Regions from separate parts of the Streptomyces sp. NPDC051211 genome, predicted to be linked through region 4. Evidence: riboswitches for the same ligand, from Rfam matches in the RefSeq annotation. Region 4 holds a riboswitch; each other region holds the start of a gene.

Region 1 (4,789 bases), on a different contig from region 4:
CGCAGGGCCCCGGCGATGCGCCGTACGTCCTCGGGGCCGTCCTGCTCCCAGAAGCGCTTGTGCGGACTGCGGCCCATCGCCACCACCTCGCGCACCGTCAGCCCGAAGGTGCCGCTCGCGTCCTGCGGGACCACGGCCACCCGGCGGGCCCGCTCCTTGACGGGGAGCGCGCCGGCGTCCGTGCCGTCGAGCAGCACCCGGCCCGCGGCGGGCCGCAGGGCGCCGTACACGCAACGCAGCAGCGTCGTCTTGCCGCTGCCGTTGGGTCCGGCCACGCCCACGGTCTCGCCGGGGCGGGCGGTCAGGTCGATGCCGTGCAGCAGGGTGCGGCCGCCCGTCTCGTACCGCAGCCCCTCCACCCGCAGCTCCGCGGCCCGATGGCCACCGGGTTCGTGTTCCCGCACGGACCCCTTGCCGGCGGGCTCCTGAACAGCGGTCATCCGAGGACTCCTTCGGCGCGCGCGGACCGCCGCAGCATCCACAGGAAGCAGGGTCCGCCGACCAGCGCGGTGACCACCCCGACCGGTATCTCCTCGGGGGCGGCGGCAGTACGGGCGACCAGGTCGGCCAGGACCAGGAACACCGCCCCGCCCAGTGCGGCCACCGGCAGCAGCGCCCGGTGTCCGGCGCCGACGGCCATCCGGGCGGCGTGCGGGATCATCAGCCCGACGAAGCCGATGGCCCCGCTGTACGCCACCAGCACCCCGATGACCAGCGAGGTCAGCACGAACACGGAGGCCCGGAACCGGCCGGTGTCCAGGCCGAGGGTCTGCGCGCCCTCCTCGCCGGCGAGCAGCAGGTCGAGCGGCCGGGCCAGTGCGAGCAGCAGGCCGGTGCCGAGCAGCAGGGTGGCGGCCGGCAGGGCGAGTTCGTCCCAGCGGGCGCCGCCGAGGCCGCCGAGCGTCCAGAACAGCACCAGGCGGACCTGGTCCGCCTCGGCGGCGAGGACCAGGACCAGGCTGGTGAGGGCCGACAGGACGTACTGGACGGCCACCCCGGCCAGGATCAGCCGCCCGGTGGTCATGCTGCCGCCGCGCCGGGCCATCGCGTACACGCAGACCAGGGCGCCCAGGGATCCCGCGAACGCGGCGGCCGGCAGGGTCACGGTGGTCGCGAATCCCGCGCCGACGCCGAGGACCAGGACGGCGACGGCGCCGGCGGAGGCCCCCGAGGAGGCGCCGAGCAGGAACGGGTCGGCGAGCCGGTTGCGGACCAGGGCCTGCAGCACGGTGCCGGTCACGGCGAGCCCGGCCCCCACGACGGCGCCGAGCAGCACCCGCGGCATGCGGACGTCCCACACGATGGCGGCGAAGGCGCCGGTGTGCTGCCCGCCGAGGACGATGTCGAGCACCTGTCCCGGGGAGATCCGTACCGGGCCGAGCGCCAGACCGGCGACGGCGGAGGCCAGCAGCGCGGCGGTGAGCCCGCCGAGGACGGCGGCCGTCCGGCGGGTCACACCGCTCCGGGGTGCAGCTGGCGGGCGAGGGACTCGACGGCGTCGCCGACGCGGACGCCGAGCACGGCCGAGGACAGCGGCAGCACGACGAACCGCTTGTTCTTGATGGCCGGCACCTGGGCGAGGGCCGGGTCGTTCAGCAGGCGCTGCTTCTTGGCCTCCACGGGGGTGCCGCCGTAGTCGTAGATGAGGATGACCTCGGGCTTGCGCTCGATGACCTTCTCCCAGGACACCTCGCCGAAGGAGTCCTCGAGGTCGGCGAAGAGGTTCGTGCCGCCGGCGCGGGTGATGATGTCGTTGCCGATGCCGTGGCCGCCGGAGGTGGAGGCGGCGCTGTCGCCGCCGTCGTAGGCGAAGACGGCGGGCTTGGGCCGGCCGGACACCTTCTGCGCCACGGCGTCGATGCGCCGCTGCTGGTCCTCGATCAGCCGGGCGCCGCGCTCGGGCACGCCGAAGGTGCGGGCGACCTCGGTGATTTCGGTGCGGAGCTGGTCGAGTCCGACCGGGCCGCCGGTGCAGTACTCCACGTTGAGGCGGGTGTTGATCCCGCTCTTCTGGAGGCCGGCCCGGTCGCGGCCGGCCGCTTTGTCGAAGGCGCTGGCGTAACCGCCGTACACGAAGTCGGGGTTGGCTGCGAGCAGTTGCTCCTTGGAGGGGTACTCCTTCGCCAGCACCTTGATCTTGTCGTAGGCGGGGCGGTAGGCGGGCAGGATCGCGTCGTCGAGGTAGGCGGTGCCGACCATGCGGTCCTGGAGGCCGAGGGCGAGCAGGATCTCGGTGGTGTGCTGGGTGAGGGTGACGGCGCGCCGGGGCGGTTCCCGGTAGGTGGTGCCGACCCCGCAGTTGGTGGCGGTGTACGGGAATCCGGGCGCGGCGGCCCGGGGCTCGGCGTCGTCGTCGCCGGAACCGGCACAGCCGGCCAGCGGGACGAGGAGGGCGAGGGCGGCGAGCGTGCGCAGGGCGCCGGGGATGCGGCGCGCGGCGGCGCGCGGGTACGACAGGACCACGGGAAGCCTCTCCGGGGGATCCTCGTCCCCTGGTCGACGTGAAAGGTGAAGAGGCGGCGCGTCAGTGTCTGACTTCCGGCTCCCGTGGGGGGAACCGGTCACAGTGGCGGGACCGCACCGGACTTGCACCGGTTTCCTGATCTGCGCCGCCCGGGGGTGACGCGGCCCAGTCTGCCAGACGGCGCAGGGTGCACGTGATGGACTGATCTCCGCACCTGATCTCCCGGGAGGAAGACCATGACGAACACCTGGCTCCCGCCGCGCGAGTACATCGCGACTCTGCCTCCGGCCACCGCGTACGCCTGCCTGTACTTCACCGATGCAATCGGCAACCCGGTCCAGTTGCGCGCCACGTACAGCACGGAGGCGTGGCAGTTCCCGGGCGGGAACATGGATCACGGCGAGACGCCGTGGGAGACGGCGGTGCGGGAGTGCGAGGAGGAGACCGGGATCGTCTTCTCGGGTGAACCGAAGCTGCTGGGTGTGCACTTCCTCACGCCGCGGGGCGAGGACTGGCACACCAACCACATCGGGTTCATCTTCGACGGCGGCACGCTCGACCAGGAACAGATCGCGGGCATCGTGCTGGACCCGGGCGAGCACAGCGAGTTCCGGGTGCTGCCGGTCGAGGAGTGGGTGAAGGTGATGACCCCCGCCAACTTCGCCCGGCTCGCGGTGATCGACCGGGCCCGCCGCACGGGCACGGTGGCGTACCTGGAGTCCGTCCCATCGGTCACATGAGCACACCGGCCGCCCGCCGGTCGCCGCTGTGGCCCCAAACCTCCGGCGTCAGCCGCTGCGCCGGATGGTCTACCCCAACGGGCACGTGGGCTGGCCGGCGCGACCAGCCACGCCCTGGTCCGCGAGGTACTGTCGGACAGCCGGTTCAGTTCGCGCGCCGAGCTGGCGAACTGGCCCGTTCCGGGGGGCCCGCCGCCGAATACCAGGCCCCGCCGGCCGAGGCCGGCATGTTCCTGCGGATGGACGCGTCCGAGCACACCCGCTACCGGGTCCCGATGCGTACCGACTCGGACTTCTACGGGGTGAAAAGCCTGCCGGTGACATGGTGAGGTGAGACGGGGCCCCTTGGCAGCTCGGGGATGCGGTCCCGGCCGAGCCGGACCAGGAGGCCCTGCCGCCGCTTCTCTACCCCCGGCCCACGCCGGATCCCACGCGCTGGAACAGCCGGCCGGCGAGGTCGACGCCGACCACCGCCCCGCTTGCGTCGCGGGTGAAGAAGCCGCGCTGGCCCTTCAGTCCCCCGCCGGTGACGATGTACTCGTCCCCGTCGCCGGGCAGCAGGCCGACGGCGGCCGGCGCGTGGTCCGGGGGCAGGTCGGTGTCCGCCGCCGCGCGGATCTCCGGCTTGATCCGGACGTCGAGGAGCAGTCCGGGCCCGTCCGTGCTGCTGATGGTGAGGGTCATGGCGTCGATGTCGTAGCTTCCGACGATCTCCCGGGCCCGCGCCTCGTCATAGGGGAGCGGCTCCGGTTCCCGGTCGGTGACACCCAGGTAGGTCTGGAGTGCCCAGCGGACGATCGCCTGGTTGCAGAGGATGCCGTCCGGGCCGGCGTTGGACATCGCGACGACGGCGAAGTTCCGCTCGGGCACGACGAGGAACTCGGCGAACTGGCCGATCGCCGAACCTCCGTGACCCACCGTCTGGACGCCGTCGACCTCGCGCAGGAACCAGCAGATGCCGATGGCGTCGCCGAGCGTGCTGCTCCGCAGTGCGACCGTCGGCTCCTTCATCCGCTGGAGGGCCGCGGCCGGCAGAACCGGGACACCGCTCTCCGCCCGGCCGTCGCCGAGCTGGAACCGGGCCCAGCGCAGCATGTCCGCCACCGAGGAGACACCGCCGCCGCCGGGGTTGTGTCCGCGCGGGATCCGCCAGGGGCGGGCGATGGACAGCGTTCCGTCCTCGCCGAGGTTGTGGCCGACGGCGAACCGCCGGGTCATGACGTCGTCGGGCCCGAAGAAGGTGTCCGAGAGCCCCAGCGGCTCGAGTACGAGGGAGGCGACGGCCCGCTCGTACGTCATCCCGGTGACGGTCTCCAGGATCCGCCCGGCCAGGTTGTACCCGGCCTGGCTGTACGAGGCCCGGGTGCCCGGCCGGGCGATCATGTCCAGCTCGGACATCTTCGCCACGTAGCCGGCCAGGGCGTCGTCCCCGTCGCCGGTGTCGGCGATGACCGCCCAGTCCAGCCCCGCGGTGTGGTTGAGCAGGTTCAGCACGGTGATCTCGGCCGCGGCCCGCTCGTCCGCGAGCACGAGCTCGGGAACGTAGTGGCGCACCGGCAGTTCCAGGTCGATCCGGCCGCGCGCG
Region 2 (4,789 bases), on a different contig from region 4:
CGACGGCAGCCACAAGGTCTCCCTGGACAAGGTCATCAAGACCATGAAGGAGACCGGTGCCGACATGAAGATCAAGTACAAGGAGACGGCCCGCGGCGGGCTCGCGGTCAACGTCATCGAGTGCTGATCCCGCCGCGCTCGCGGCTCAGGAGATCGCGTACCACTGACTGGCCCACCCGGTGTTGATGGTGCTGGTGGACTGGTCCTTGAGGTTCACCGTGGCCGGCAGGGAGGTCTGCCCGGTCAGGACGGTGCTGTACCGGAGGCTCGGCGGGGTCAGGCCGGCGTTCACCGAGATGCCGGCTCCGGTGGCCTTGAGGGTCAGGCCGTTGGTGGCCCAGGTGCCGTTCAGCAGCAGCGCGATGAAGTAGGTCCCCGGCTCGGCCGTGAACGGCTTGGCCAGGGCCAGCGGCTTGGCGACGGGGTCGGTCATCAGCTGGGGCGAGATGTCCGCGGTGGCGGCGCGGAGGGTGCCGCTCGCGTCGTACACGCCGAGGTAGCAGTCGGACAGGGAGGCCTGGGGGTCGATGCCGGCCAGGCCCAGCCAGATGTTCGACCAGGTGATCCGCTCGCGCAGGACGATCCGTACGAGGGTCACCCGGCCGCCGACACCGGCGGCGGACTGGGCCGTGACATGGCCCGCGTCGTTGGGGTCGCCGGTCCAGGCCAGCAGGTTCTGGTCCTGGGGCCGGGGCTCGGTGTCGGACGGCGCGGCCGGGGCGCCCTGGGCCGGCGGGGCTTGTGTGGTCGCCGGGGGCGCCGTGGGCTTCGCCTTCTCGGCCGGAGCGGTGCAGCCGGCCAGCAGGGCCGCGGCGGCGGTGGCGGCCACCAGGCCGACGGCGGTACGGGTGATGCGCATGGTCCCCCCAGAGACACGAGTTACTGAGGGGGCCATGGTCTCAGCCCATGGTGCCGTCGCGACATTTTGCCGTCGCGCCGATGGAACCGTACGGCGACGATGGATGTCTCCATGGATGTCAGCTCTGTCCCCTTCATCCGGAGAAACCGGGGGACGTCATGAATCGCCTCCACCCCATACGCCGCCGGCAGCTCGTGGCCCTGGTCACGGGCGCCCTCCTCACCGCCGGAGTCGGGCTCGCCGCTCCGGCCTCGGCTCGGATCCAGGCCCCGGAACGGGCCACGGACCGCACCTGGACCCAGACCCCGCACGTGGTCAATGCCCGCTGGGGCGGCCACTGCACGTACGACCGGCTCGTCATCGACGTCCGGGGATACGTACCCGAGGTCACCGTCCGCCGGACCGCCAAGCTCTACTACGACGGGTCCGGGAAGCCGGTCCCGCTCGCCGGGAAGTACTTCCTGGAGATACGCCTGCACCCCGCCCAGGCACACAACGACGCGGGCCACTCGGTCTACAAGGGGCCCAAGCTCCTCAAGATCTACCTGCCCAAGCTCAAGGGCATCGCCATGACCGGCGACTACGAGGGGTACGTGACCTTCGGCGCCGCCTTCAACACCAGGCCGGAGTACAAGGCCTTCAAGCTGCACGGACCCGAGCGGTTCGTGCTGGACGTCAAGCACGCCAACGTCTGCTGACGCGGACGCGGCGGACCTGCCGCCGGGGCCCGGGGTGTCGTCGCACGCCCCGGGCCCCGGCCCGTCCCGCTTTCCGTTCCCGTTGCCGTCCCCGGCTCTCAGGTCAGCGGCCTGATCCGCATGCTGCCCGGGTCGCCGTTCCCGCTCATCCAGTCCTGGTCGCACCGCGGGCAACCGGTCACCGGTGCTCGGGATTGGGGAAATCGAATCTGCAGCCCGCGTCCCACTCGGAGCGCTGGTTGCCGTGCGCGGGGATGCCGCCGCTGCGCTTGAGGAGGGCGGCCAGGTGCATCAGGTTCCAGCTCATGAAGGCCGTGTTGCGGTTGGTGAAGTCGTTGTCCGGGCCGCCCGAGCCCGGGTCGAGGTAGGAGGGTCCGGGGCCGGCCTCGCCGATCCAGCCGGCGTCCGCCTGCGGGGGGACCGCGTACCCGAGGTGCTGGAGGCTGTAGAGGACGTTCATCGCGCAGTGTTTGACCCCGTCCTCGTTGCCGGTGATCAGACAGCCGCCGACCCGCCCGTAGTAGGCGTACTGGCCCCTGTCGTTCAGCAGCGAGGAGCACGCGTACAGCCGCTCGATCACCTGCTTCATCACCGAACTGTTGTCGCCGAGCCAGATCGGGCCGCACAGCACGAGGATGTCTGCGTCCATGATCCGGCTGTAGAGCACCGGCCACTGGTCGGTCTCCCAGCCGTGCTCGGTCATGTCCGGCCAGACGCCGGTCGCGATGTCGTGGTCCACGGCACGGATCAGTGACGTCCGGGCGCCCGCCGACTCCATGACGGCGCGGCTGCGGGCGATCAGTCCCTCGGTGTTGCTGGTCTCGGGCGAGCGCTTGAGCGTGCAGTTCACGTAGACGGCACTCAGGTCGGAGTAGTCCGGTGCGTCGGGCGTACGGCTGTCCTCGGTCACCTCCCCAGCCTGTGGGCGGCCGTGCGGGCCCGCCACCGCGGAGGTCCGGACGGCGGAGCACCGGGCCCGGCCTGACCGGCGCCGGGGTCGGGCCGGGGTCGGCGCCGGGGTCGGGGCCGCGCCGGGGTCGGGTTGTGGCCGGTCCGTGCGGACCACTAGGGTCATCGGGCCTTGGTGTACGGGAAACCGGTGGAAAACCGGTGCGGCCCTCGCCACTGTGATCGGGAAGTCCGGCTCCACTCCTACGGGAAGCCACTGGGCTGACGTGGGAGACCGCGCGGCCCGGGAAGGCGGAGCCAGGGCATCAGCACCCGTGAGCCAGGAGACCGGCCGGGGCGCGTTGTCCATCCACGAGGTGCTGGAGAGGTCTCCCCACTCATGCATATTGCCGAGGGGTTCCTACCCCCGTTGCACGCGGTCGCCTGGGGCGCCGCGTCTGCTCCCTTCGTCGTCCACGGAGTCCGCGCACTGACCCGTGAGGTCAAGGCGAATCCGGAGAGCACCCTGCTCCTCGGTGCGTCCGGAGCGTTCACTTTCGTCCTGTCCGCCCTGAAGATCCCTTCGGTGACCGGCAGTTGTTCCCATCCCACCGGTACCGGGCTGGGCGCCATACTGTTCCGGCCGCCGATCATGGCGGTCCTGGGCACGATCACCCTGCTCTTCCAGGCGCTGCTGCTCGCCCACGGCGGGCTGACCACCCTGGGCGCCAACGTCTTCTCGATGGCGATCGCGGGCCCGTGGGCCGGCTACGCGGTCTACCGGCTGTTGCAGAAGTCCGGCACCCCGCTGATGGTGTCCGTCTTCTTCGGCGCCTTCTTCGCCGACCTGATCACCTACTGCGTCACCAGCGTCCAGCTGGCGCTGGCCTTCCCCGACCCGGGGAGCGGGTTCGCGGGCGCGCTCGCGAAGTTCGGGGGGATCTTCGCGGTCACCCAGATTCCGCTGGCCGTGAGCGAGGGCCTGCTGACGGTGCTGGTGATGCGGCTGCTGATGCAGTCCAGCAAGTCGGACCTGATCCGGCTGGGTGTGGCCCGCTTCACCGGGGCGCAGGCGAAGACGAACCCGGAGGCGGCGGTCTGATGTCGAAGAACGCGAAGATCAATGCCCTGCTGCTGCTGGTGGTGGCGGCGCTGGCCGTGCTCCCGCTCGCCCTGGGGCTGGGCGACGACAAGGAGGAGCCGTTCACCGGCGCGGACGCGCAGGCGGAGGCGGCGATCACCGAGCTGAAGCCGGACTACGAGCCGTGGTTCTCCCCGCTGTACGAACCCCCGTCCGGGGAGGTGGAGTCGGCGCTGTTCGCGCTGCAGGCGGCGCTGGGCGCGGGCGTGCTCGCGTACTACTTCGGCCTGCGCAAGGGGCGCCGGCAGGGGCTGGCCGAGGGTCGTTCCCGGGCGCAGGGAGCCGTGGTGCTCGCGGTCGCCGCCGAGGAGGAGGCGGAGCAGGCGAGGGCGGAGGCCGCCGCGGCGAAGCCCGCCCTGGCGAAGGCCGTCCCGGCAAAGGCCGCCCCGGCAGAGGCCGACGGCCCCGCCCCGGCCGGCGGCGCGGAGTCCTGACCCCGTGCTGCCCATCGACGCGGCGGCGCACAGCAGTCGGTGGCGCCGCCGCCACCCGCTGGAGAAGGCCCTGCTGGGCCTGGGGTTGACGGTCAGCGCGGTGTGCCTGCCGCCCTGGCCAGGCGGGCCGCTGGTGGCCTGCGCCACCCTGGCGGTGCTGCTGGGCCCGGCCGGGGTGGCCGGGCGGCAGCTGTGGCGGGCCTTCCGGATCCCGCTGGGCTTCTGCTTCACCGGGGCCGTCCCGCTGCTGTTCGCGGTGGGCGGCCCGGACGGCTGGGTCTCGCTCGCCCCGGACGGGCCGCGGCACGCCGCGGACCTCCTGCTCCGTACGTCGGCGGCCTCGCTCGGCGTACTGCTGTTCGCGTTCACCACCCCCGTCTCGGACGTGCTGCCCCGGCTGGTCCGGGCCGGGGTGCCGGCCCCGGTGGTGGACGTCGCCCTGGTCATGTACCGGATCGGGTTCCTGCTGCTGGACTCGCTGGCCCAGGTGCGGGCGGCGCAGGCGGCCCGCCTGGGGCACACCAGCCGGGGGGCGGCCTGGCGTTCGGTGGCCGGGCTGGCCGCGACCGCCTTCGTCCGGGCCTTCGACCGCGCCGGACGGCTCCAGGCGGGGCTGGCCGGCCGAGGCTACGACGGCACCCTGCGGGTGCTGGTGCCGGAGGCGGCGCTGTCCTGGCGGTTCCTGGCGGCGTCGGCCGCCCTGCTGGCCGGGGTGGCCGCGCTGACTGTCGTACTGAAGGGGGTTTGGCTGTGAGGCCGTTGGTGGAAC
Region 3 (4,789 bases), on a different contig from region 4:
TGACCGAGTCCTTCGTCGCGGTCATGGCGATCATCGCGGCCTGCATCATCGAGCCGGGCCTGTTCTTCGCCGTCAACTCCCCCGGCGGGGTCATCGGCACCACGGTCGAGTCCGCCTCCCAGGCGGTGACCGACTTCGGCTTCGCCATCTCGCCGGAGGCGCTCACCCAGGCCGCCAAGGACGTCGAGGAGTCCAGCCTGCTGTCCCGTACGGGCGGCGCCCCGACCTTCGCACTCGGAATGTCGGAGATCTTCTCCTCCGTCATCGGCGGCGCGGGCATGAAGGCGTTCTGGTACCACTTCGCGATCATGTTCGAGGCGCTCTTCATCCTGACCACCCTCGACGCGGGCACCCGGGTCGGCCGGTTCATGCTCCAGGACACCCTCGGCAACGTCCACAAGTCCTTCAAGGACGTCAGCTGGAAGCCGGGCGTGTGGTTCGCGAGTGCGATCGTCGTCGGTGGCTGGGGCTACTTCCTGTGGGTCGGCATCAAGGATCCGCTGGGCGGCATCAACCAGCTCTTCCCGCTCTTCGGCATCGCCAACCAGCTGCTCGCCGCGGTCGCACTGGCCGTCTGCACCACGCTGCTGGTCAAGTCCGGGCGGCTCAAGTGGGCCTGGGTGACGGGTGTTCCGCTGGTCTGGGACGCGACGGTGACGCTGACCGCGAGCTACCAGAAGGTCTTCTCGGACGACGTGAAGGTCGGCTTCTTCGCCCAGCGCGACAAGTACCAGGCGGGCATCGACGCGGACAAGGTGCTGCCGCCCGCGAAGTCGATGGACGACATGCACACGGTGGTCACCAACGCCACCGTCGACGGCGTCCTCTCCGCCCTGTTCGCGGTGCTGATCATCATCGTCCTGGCGGACGCTGCCCGGACCTGCATCAAGGCCGTCCGCCGCCCCGAATCGGTGACCCTCTCCGAGGTCCCGTGGACCGAGTCGAAGATCGTCGCCCCGGCCGGGCTGATCGCAACGGCCGAGGAACGGGCCGAACTGGCGGCCGCCGGCCTCGACTCCGGCGGCGGCAAGGTGAAGGAACCGGTCACGTGACCACGCTGCGGCAGCGCCTGGCCAAGGTCCGGTTCTACGTCCGCGAGTTCTCGGGCGAAGCGGCGTACGACCGGTACGTCGCCCACGCCCGCTCGCACGACCCGGACGCGGAGGTCATGACCCGGCGCGCCTTCGAGCACGCCCGGGTCGACGCCCGCGAGGCGGACCCGCGCGAGGGCTTCCGCTGCTGCTGAGTTCCCGTACGTGCGCAGGGCCCCGCCGATCCCCGGCAGGGCCCTGCGCGGTCTGCTGCCTCAGCGCACCCAGTCCTTGAGGGGCTCGCTCTGAAAGGTAATGCCGACAGGCTCGGGGAGTTCGACATCCTGGCCGAAGGGCACGGTCCGGGCGTTCTGGTAGCGGCGACCGTTGGGCTCGCTGTAGACGGTGACCTCGCAGCTGTCGCGGTCGACGAGGAGGTACACCGGGATGCCCGTCTGGGCATAAGCGCGTGGCTTCTCGTTGCGATCGCGCCCGTCGGTATCGGAGTCGTACGAAGTGACCTCGACAACCATCAGAACAGGCGCCGGATCAGCCCACTCCCCTTGGCCGACGAAGGCGTCGTCCGGAGCCATGGATGCGTCCGGGCGCGCGCGGCCCGAGCGGTATTCCTGGACCTTCAGACCCCGCTCGACGTGAAGCCACAACTCGGGCCGGTGCTGCATACAGACGCGAGACAGCCACAGCACAATTCGGTCGTGGTCCCCGTCGGGCACTGCCTTGACCCCCAGCTTTCCGTCGATGAACTCCAGCCGCAACCCCTCGATCTCACGGGCGCCTATGCGCGCCAGGGATTCGAACTCTTCGGTCAGCATCTTGGGCCGGTCGGTCATCACGGTCATGCCTCGCTCGCCTTCTTCGACGGTCTGTCTCCGACGATAGCGCCGGGCGCCCACACCCGTCGCGCAGACTGGACAGCATGGACATAGTGATCAGGGCGGCCGTGGCCGCCGAGTACGCCGAACTGGGTGAGATCACCGCGGCCGCGTACCTCGGCGACGGGCTGCTCGACGACAACGGGACCGACTTCTACGAGAAGAAGCTGCGGGACGTCGCCGGGCGGGCCGGGGACGGGGAAGTGCTCGTGGCCGTGCTCGACGGGCGGCTGCTCGGCGGGGTGACCTTCGCCCCGCCCGGCAGCCCGCTCGCCGACATCGCGGGCCCCGCGGAGGCCGAGTTCCGGATGCTCGCGGTGGCTGCCGCCGGCCGCGGGCGGGGCGCCGGGGAGGCCCTAGTGCGAGCCTGCATCGAGCGGGCCCGGGCCATCCACGGGGTCCGGCGGCTGGTGCTCTCCACCCAGGCCGGGAGCCCGGCCGCGCACCGGATCTACGAGCGGCTGGGCTTCGTACGGACCCCCGATCGGGACTGGTCGCCGATCCCCACCGTGCCGCTGCTCACCTACGCCCTGGAGTTGCACGGCCCGGCACAGTAGCCGCGCCGACACAACATGTGGGGGGTCACGCATGCACGGCCCCCCACATGTATGCTCATGGCTGCTGTCGCCGCAGGGGAATCCGGTGCGAATCCGGAACTGTCCCGCAACGGTATGAAAGCGCACCTTTCGCCAGAAGGGGCGCCCCAAGTCCGAGCACCTGCCGACGGTGCGCCCTGACCGACCGGTCCGGGTGCCGATTCGTCCGGGCCTCGCGGTTGGGCCGGTGGACGCCATGCGGTGTACGCGTTCCTGCCACGCCCGCATGTGCTGCCTCGCGCCCCGCCTTCCGCAGGTGACCGGAGCCGAGCGAGGAGAGCTCCCCCGTGACCATCGCGCCTGCCGCACCGCGCGCCGAGTCCGCCCAGCCCGCCGAAGGCCCGGGCGCCGCGCTGCTGCGGACTCTCACCGAGCTGACCGCCGATCTGCCCGACACCGACCCCGGCCGGGTCGCCGCCGCCGCGCTGCGCGGCCGGAGCTCGGACGCGGACGAGGCCGAGCTGCGGGGGCTGGCCACCGAGGCGGCCGCGGGGCTGATCTCCGAGGACCCGGCGTACTCGCGGCTGGCCGCGCGACTGCTCACGCTGGCCATCGCCGAAGAGGCGGCCGGCCAGGGCGCGGTCTCCTTCGCCGAGTCCGTCGCCGTGGGCCACCGCGAGGGTCTCATCGCCGACCGCACCGCCGACTTCGTGCAGGCCCATGCCGCGCGGCTCGACTCGCTGGTCGAGCACGCGCTCGCCGAGGGCGCCGACGACCGGTTCGGCTTCTTCGGCCTGCGCACCCTGCACAGCCGCTACCTGCTGCGGCACCCGATCACCCGTCAGGTCATCGAGACCCCGCAGCACTTCATGCTGCGCGTGGCCTGTGGCCTCGCCGAGGACGACAGCGTGGCCGCGGTCGAGGAAGTCGCCTCCCTCTACCGGCTGATGAGCCGCCTCGACTACCTGCCGTCCTCCCCCACCCTCTTCAACTCCGGCACCCGGCACCCGCAGATGTCCTCCTGCTACCTGCTGGACTCCCCGCTGGACGAGCTCGACTCGATCTACGACCGCTACCACCAGGTGGCCCGCCTGTCGAAGCACGCGGGCGGCATCGGCCTGTCGTACTCCCGGATCCGCGCCCGCGGTTCGCTGATCCGCGGCACCAACGGGCACTCCAACGGCATCGTCCCGTTCCTGAAGACCTTGGACGCCTCCGTCGCCGCCGTGAACCAGGGCGGCCGCCGCAAGGGCGCCGCCGCCGTCTACCTGGAGACCTGGCACGCGGACATCGAGGAGTTCCTGGAGCTCCGCGACAACACCGGCGAGGACCAGCGCCGCACCCACAACCTGAACCTGGCGCACTGGATCCCGGACGAGTTCATGCGACGGGTCAACGCCGACGGCCAGTGGTCGCTGTTCTCCCCGGCCGATGTGCCCGAGCTGGTGGACCTGTACGGCGACGATTTCGACGAGGCCTACCGCAAGGCCGAGGCCGCCGGGCTGGCGAAGAAGACCATGCCGGCCCGGGACCTGTACGGCCGCATGATGCGCACCCTCGCGCAGACCGGCCAGGGCTGGATGACCTTCAAGGACGCCTCCAACCGGACCGCGAACCAGACCGCACTGCCGGGCTCGGTGGTCCACTCCTCCAACCTCTGCACCGAGATCATCGAGGTGACCAACGACGGCGAGACCGCCGTCTGCAACCTCGGCTCGGTCAACCTCGGCGCCTTCGTGGTGGAAGGGGCCGAGGGCGGGGAGCTCGACTGGGAGCGGCTGGACGAGACCGTCCGGACCGCCGTGACCTTCCTCGACCGGGTCGTGGACATCAACTTCTACCCGACCGAGCAGGCCGGCCGCTCCAACGCCCGCTGGCGCCCGGTGGGCCTGGGCGCGATGGGCCTGCAGGACGTGTTCTTCAAGCTGCGGCTGCCCTTCGACTCCGCCGAGGCCAAGGCCCTCTCCACGAAGATCGCCGAGCGGATCATGCTCGCCGCGTACGAGGCCTCCGCCGACCTCGCCGAGCGCCACGGCCCGGTTCCCGCCTGGGCGCAGACCCGTACCGCGCAGGGCGTCCTGCACCCCGACCACTACGGTGTGGAGCACCACTGGCCGGAGCGCTGGGCGGCGCTGCGGACCCGGATCGCCGCGACCGGCATGCGGAACTCGCTGCTGCTGGCGATCGCCCCGACCGCGACGATCGCCTCGATCGCCGGCGTGTACGAGTGCATCGAGCCGCAGGTCTCCAACCTCTTCAAGCGCGAGACGCTGAGCGGTGAGTTCCTGCAGGTCAACGCCTACCTGGTGGAGGAGCTGAAGAAGCTCGG
Region 4 (4,789 bases):
CGTGGGTGACGCGGAGGAGCTTGCGGACGACGGTGTCCGGGGCGTGCGGGGCGTCGGGGAGGACCGGGCCGACCACGGCGTGCACCCCCGGGGCGTCCAGGCCGTGGATGCCGGGGCGCAGCGAAGCCAGGGAGCGGGTCAGGGCGACCCGGCCGGCGGCGGTGCCGTGGACGCTGAGCGGGGGGCCGCCCGGCAGGGGGCGGCCGGGTTCGGGCCGCAGGGCCGCGTCGGCGGCGTACCGGCCGGCCGCGACGGCGGCCGCGCAGGCACCTATGAGGGCGGTGGTGACGGCCGCTGCCGTCGCTGTCGCGGTGCGCACCGTTCCAGTCTGGGCGGGAGGGCCGGGCCCGGCCAGTGGAGTGGAATATTCCGCCGAGTACCCCGGGCGGTGTCGTGCAGGCGCGGGAAGCCGTCCGGACCGCTCCCGCCCGCGCGTGATCTGGGTCTCTTCCGGGGGGCGGACGGAGGGCTTCCGGGGCCGGCCGACCCGTGCGGAGGGATCCGTTCACCCCGCTTTGACGTGCACGAATCGGCCCATCGGCGGCACAATCGGGACGAGCGTCCCGAACCCGGGCCGGGCTGGTACACCGCACCGCCTGCATCAGTTCACTTTTCGTTCACCTAGGTTGCCTACGGTCGGCGAGCCACTGACGCCAAACAGAAGCCTGGGTAAATGGAGCACATAACGCTTCTCCTCGGGATCGTGATCATCACCGCTCTCGTGTTCGACTTCACGAACGGTTTCCACGACACAGCCAACGCGATGGCTACCACCATCTCGACCGGCGCCCTCAAGCCCAAGACGGCGGTGGCCATGTCCGCCGTGCTCAACCTCGTCGGCGCGTTCATGTCCGTGGAGGTCGCCAAGACGATCTCCAAGGGCCTGGTCAACGAGGACGGCATCCAGCCAGAAGTGATCTTCGCCGCGCTCGTCGGCGCCATCCTCTGGAACCTCGTCACCTGGCTGGTCGGACTCCCCTCCAGCTCCTCCCACGCCCTGATGGGCGGCCTGATCGGTGCCGCGATCGCCTCCGCGGGCATCGGCGCCGTCAACGGCGACGTGGTCGTCACCAAGGTGCTGATCCCCGCGATCGCCGCGCCGATCGTCGCCGGTGTCGCCGCGATGCTGGCCACCAAGGTCACGTACAAGATCGGCAACAACGTCGGCGAGAAGACCTCGGCCAAGGGCTACCGGGCCGGTCAGATCGCCTCGGCCGGTCTGGTCTCCCTCGCGCACGGCACCAACGACGCGCAGAAGACGATGGGCATCATCACCCTGGCCCTGGTCGCCGGCGGTGCGCTCGCCCCCGGCTCCAACCCGCCGGTCTGGGTCATCGTCTCCGCCGGTCTGGCGATCGCGCTCGGCACCTACCTCGGCGGCTGGCGCATCATCCGCACCATGGGCAAGGGCCTGACCGACCTGCAGCCGCAGCAGGGCTTCGCCGCCCAGACCTCGGCCGCCAGCGTCATCCTGGCCTCGTCCACCCTCGGCTTCTCGCTGTCCACCACCCACTCGTGCTCCGGCGCGGTCATGGGTGCCGGCCTCGGCCGCAAGGGCGGTGTGGTCCGCTGGTCCACCGCGACCCGCATGTTCATCGCCTGGGGTCTGACCCTGCCGGCCGCCGCGCTGGTCTCGGCCCTCGCCGAGTGGGTCATGCGCACCGGTGACGTCGGCGTCGCCGCCGTGACCGTCTTCCTCGTCGGCTCCTGCCTCGCCATCTGGCTGATCTCCCGCCGCCAGGTCGTCGACCACACCAACGTCAACGAGCTGGAGACCCCGGGCGAGGAGCCCGGAGTGGTCACCACCGCGATGGCCGCCGTCACCGTGCCGCCGGCCGGTACCACCGCCGCCGTCACCGACGAGGACCTGAAGGCCACCATCTCCGCCCCCAGCGCGCACGCGTCCGGCGAGGCCCCGACGGCTCCGGCCGCCGCGGTCTGACGATCAGAGAAGGTTTCGGCAGTATGAAGATCGACTGGGCAGCTCTCGGCTCCGTCTTCGGGGTCAGCCTCTCCGCCACCGTGGCCCTGGTGGCCCTGTTCACCCTCGGCATGGTGGGCCTCTCCAAGCACGAGGCCGCCACCGATCAGGGCGGCGCCGCCACCCTGGCCCGCACCGGCGCCTACGCCTGCTTCGCGCTCTGCGCCGCGGCCGTGGCCTACGGGATCTACCTGATCGTCGTCTGATCCACCGCGTACAAGGCTCCCCCCGGTTCTCCGAGGGGAGCTTTCGCATGCCCTGCCCCACCTTCACCGCAGGTCAACGGCGAGTTGACGGGCAATCTCAGTGCGTGGTGGACTGCCCGAGCCATTACGGCGGCAGCAGAGGAAGTCCGGTGAGAATCCGGCGCGGTCCCGCCACTGTCACCGGGGAGTACGGACGTCAGCCCGTACCGCCGGGAGCCAGGAACTCTCGCCGCCGGACACGTCGAACCAGGGCGCGGACCCTGAGTGAGGACATAGCTGCCCCATGCGTGCCGATCGCGTATTCGCGTACGGCGTGACGGCGGGCCTGATCGGCGACCGGATCCTCGGGGATCCACGCCGCGGGCACCCCGTCGCCGCCTTCGGAAGAGCCGCCGCCGCCGTCGAACGCGCCCTCTGGCGCGACCGGCGCTCCCGGGGCGTGGTGCACGCCCTGGTGTGCGCCGGAGGCGCCGCCGCCGTGGGCGTGCTGGGCGCCCGCGCCGTGCGCGCCCGGCCCGCCGCCGTCCGGATCGCCCTGACCGCCGCCGCCACCTGGGCCGTGGTCGGCGGGACCTCGCTGGGCCGGGAGGCCCGCGCCATCGGCGGGGCCCTTGCCGCCGGGGACGCCGAAGTGGCCCGGGAACGCCTCCCCCACCTGTGCGGGCGCGACCCGCACGCCCTGGACGAGCAGCAGATCGCGCGTGCCGTCGTGGAATCGGTGGCCGAGAACACCTCCGACGCGGTGGTCGGGGCCCTGGTGTGGGGTGCCGTCGCCGGTGTGCCGGGGCTGGTCGCCTTCCGCGCCGTGAACACCCTGGACGCGATGGTGGGCCACAAGTCGCCCCGCCATCTGCGCTACGGCTGGGCCTCGGCCCGGCTGGACGACCTCGCGGGCTGGCCGGGAGCCCGGCTGACCGCGCTGGCCGCCGTACTCGCCGGCCCGGACCGTCGGGGGGCGGTCCGGGCCTGGCGCTCCGACGCGGCCGCCCACCCCAGCCCCAACGCCGGCCCGGTCGAGGCCTCCTTCGCCGGGGCGCTGGGCGTCCGGCTGGGCGGCACCCTCGCCTACGGCGGGCGGGTGGAACACCGGGCCGTGCTCAACGGAGAGACCGGGCGGCCGGTGCAGATCGCCGACATCGAACGGGCGGTACGGCTGTCCCGGCAGGTGACCTGGCTGGCGCTGGGTGCCTGCGTGGGCGCCCGGCTGCTCGCCCCGCGGATCGCACGAGCCGCACGCGGTGCACGAGTCGCACGAGTCGCAGAAGTCGCAGGAGTCGCAGGAGTACAGAGGGGACGCGGATGAGCAGCGGCACGAAGCGGGGCGGGGGCCTGCTGGTCGCCGGCACCACCTCGGACGCGGGCAAGAGCGTGGTCACGGCGGGCATCTGCCGTTGGCTGGCCCGCCAGGGCGTGAAGGTGGCGCCGTTCAAGGCGCAGAACATGTCGCTGAACTCCTTCGTCACCCACGAGGGCGCGGAGATCGGCCGGGCCCAGGCCATGCAGGCCCAAGCGGCCCGGGTGGAGCCCACGGCCCTGATGAACCCGGTGCTGCTCAAGCCCGGCAGCGACCGCAGCAGCCAGGTGGTGCTGCTGGGCAAGCCGGTGGGCGAGATGAGCGCGCGCGGCTACCACGGAGGCCGGCAGGAACAGCTGCTGGGCGTGGTGACGGACTGCCTGGAGCAGTTGCGGGGCACGTATGACGCCGTGATCTGCGAGGGGGCGGGCAGCCCGGCCGAGATCAACCTGCGGCGCACGGACATCGTGAACATGGGCATCGCGCGGGCCGCGCGGTTCCCGGTGGTGGTGGTCGGGGACATCGACCGCGGCGGCGTCTTCGCCTCCTTCTTCGGTACGACGGCCCTGCTGTCCGCCGAGGACCAGTCGCTGATCGCCGGCTACCTGGTGAACAAGTTCCGCGGCGACGTGACGCTGCTGGAGCCGGGCATGGAGATGCTGCGCGGCCTCACCGGCCGGGCGACGTACGGGGTCCTGCCGTTCCGGCACGGCCTGGGCATCGACGAGGAGGACGGCCTGCGGGTCTCCCTGCGGGGCGCCGTCCGGGAATCGGTGGTGGCCCCGCCGGTGGGCGAGGACGTGCTGCGGGTCGCGGTGTGCGCGGTGCCGCTGATGTCCAACTTCACCGATGTGGACGCGCTCGCGGCGGAGCCGGGGGTGGTGGTGCGGTTCGTGGACCGGCCCGAGGAACTGGCCGACGCGGACCTGGCCGTCGTACCGGGCACGCGCGGCACGGTGAAGGCACTGCAGTGGCTGCGCGAGCGCGGCCTCGCGGACGCCCTCGTCCGGCGGGCCGCCGAGGGGCGGCCGGTGCTGGGCGTCTGCGGCGGCTTCCAGGCGCTGGGCGAGCGGATCGAGGACGAGGTCGAGTCCCGGGCGGGCGTGGTGGACGGGCTCGGGCTGCTGCCCGTCCGCATCCGCTTCGAGCGGGAGAAGACCCTTGCGCGGCCGGCGGGTTCGGCGCTCGGGGAGCCGGTCGAGGGGTACGAGATCCACCACGGCGTGGCCGAGGTGCTGGGCGGGACCCCCTTCCTGGACGGGTGCCGGGTCGGGTCGGTGTGGGGAACGCACTGGCACGGCTCGCTGG

Evidence for each region. A riboswitch is a leader RNA that binds a small molecule or an ion and turns the genes downstream of it on or off. The one in region 4 is predicted to bind cobalamin.
Region 1: another riboswitch for cobalamin. It lies ahead of AB0447_RS00815 (ABC transporter substrate-binding protein); the one in region 4 lies ahead of AB0447_RS34610 (cobalamin biosynthesis protein).
Region 2: another riboswitch for cobalamin. It lies ahead of AB0447_RS03050 (energy-coupling factor ABC transporter permease); the one in region 4 lies ahead of AB0447_RS34610 (cobalamin biosynthesis protein).
Region 3: another riboswitch for cobalamin. It lies ahead of AB0447_RS04160 (ribonucleoside-diphosphate reductase subunit alpha); the one in region 4 lies ahead of AB0447_RS34610 (cobalamin biosynthesis protein).

Annotation. Positions count from the first base shown of each region.
Region 1 covers NZ_JBFBAV010000001.1:159,737-164,525, reverse strand. The annotation lists gene AB0447_RS00825 (ABC transporter ATP-binding protein) at 1-350, opposite strand, end outside; gene AB0447_RS00820 (iron ABC transporter permease) at 437-1,456, opposite strand; gene AB0447_RS00815 (ABC transporter substrate-binding protein) at 1,453-2,379, opposite strand; cobalamin riboswitch at 2,505-2,643, opposite strand; gene AB0447_RS00810 (NUDIX domain-containing protein) at 2,701-3,204, shown strand; gene AB0447_RS00805 (serine hydrolase domain-containing protein) at 3,610-4,789, opposite strand, start outside.
Region 2 covers NZ_JBFBAV010000002.1:5,961-10,749, forward strand. The annotation lists gene AB0447_RS03030 (L-serine ammonia-lyase) at 1-127, shown strand, start outside; gene AB0447_RS03035 (hypothetical protein) at 146-859, opposite strand; gene AB0447_RS03040 (hypothetical protein) at 1,018-1,557, shown strand; gene AB0447_RS03045 (flavodoxin family protein) at 1,736-2,467, opposite strand; cobalamin riboswitch at 2,623-2,817, shown strand; gene AB0447_RS03050 (energy-coupling factor ABC transporter permease) at 2,846-3,547, shown strand; gene AB0447_RS03055 (energy-coupling factor ABC transporter substrate-binding protein) at 3,547-4,020, shown strand; gene cbiQ (cobalt ECF transporter T component CbiQ) at 4,025-4,774, shown strand; gene AB0447_RS03065 (ATP-binding cassette domain-containing protein) at 4,765-4,789, shown strand, end outside.
Region 3 covers NZ_JBFBAV010000002.1:253,684-258,472, forward strand. The annotation lists gene AB0447_RS04140 (carbon starvation CstA family protein) at 1-1,052, shown strand, start outside; gene AB0447_RS04145 (YbdD/YjiX family protein) at 1,049-1,246, shown strand; gene AB0447_RS04150 (Uma2 family endonuclease) at 1,307-1,891, opposite strand; gene AB0447_RS04155 (GNAT family N-acetyltransferase) at 1,969-2,481, shown strand; cobalamin riboswitch at 2,523-2,664, shown strand; gene AB0447_RS04160 (ribonucleoside-diphosphate reductase subunit alpha) at 2,808-4,789, shown strand, end outside.
Region 4 covers NZ_JBFBAV010000068.1:10,587-15,375, forward strand. The annotation lists gene AB0447_RS34595 (alpha/beta fold hydrolase) at 1-319, opposite strand, end outside; gene AB0447_RS34600 (inorganic phosphate transporter) at 674-1,942, shown strand; gene AB0447_RS34605 (hypothetical protein) at 1,966-2,187, shown strand; cobalamin riboswitch at 2,278-2,434, shown strand; gene AB0447_RS34610 (cobalamin biosynthesis protein) at 2,471-3,490, shown strand; gene AB0447_RS34615 (cobyric acid synthase) at 3,487-4,789, shown strand, end outside.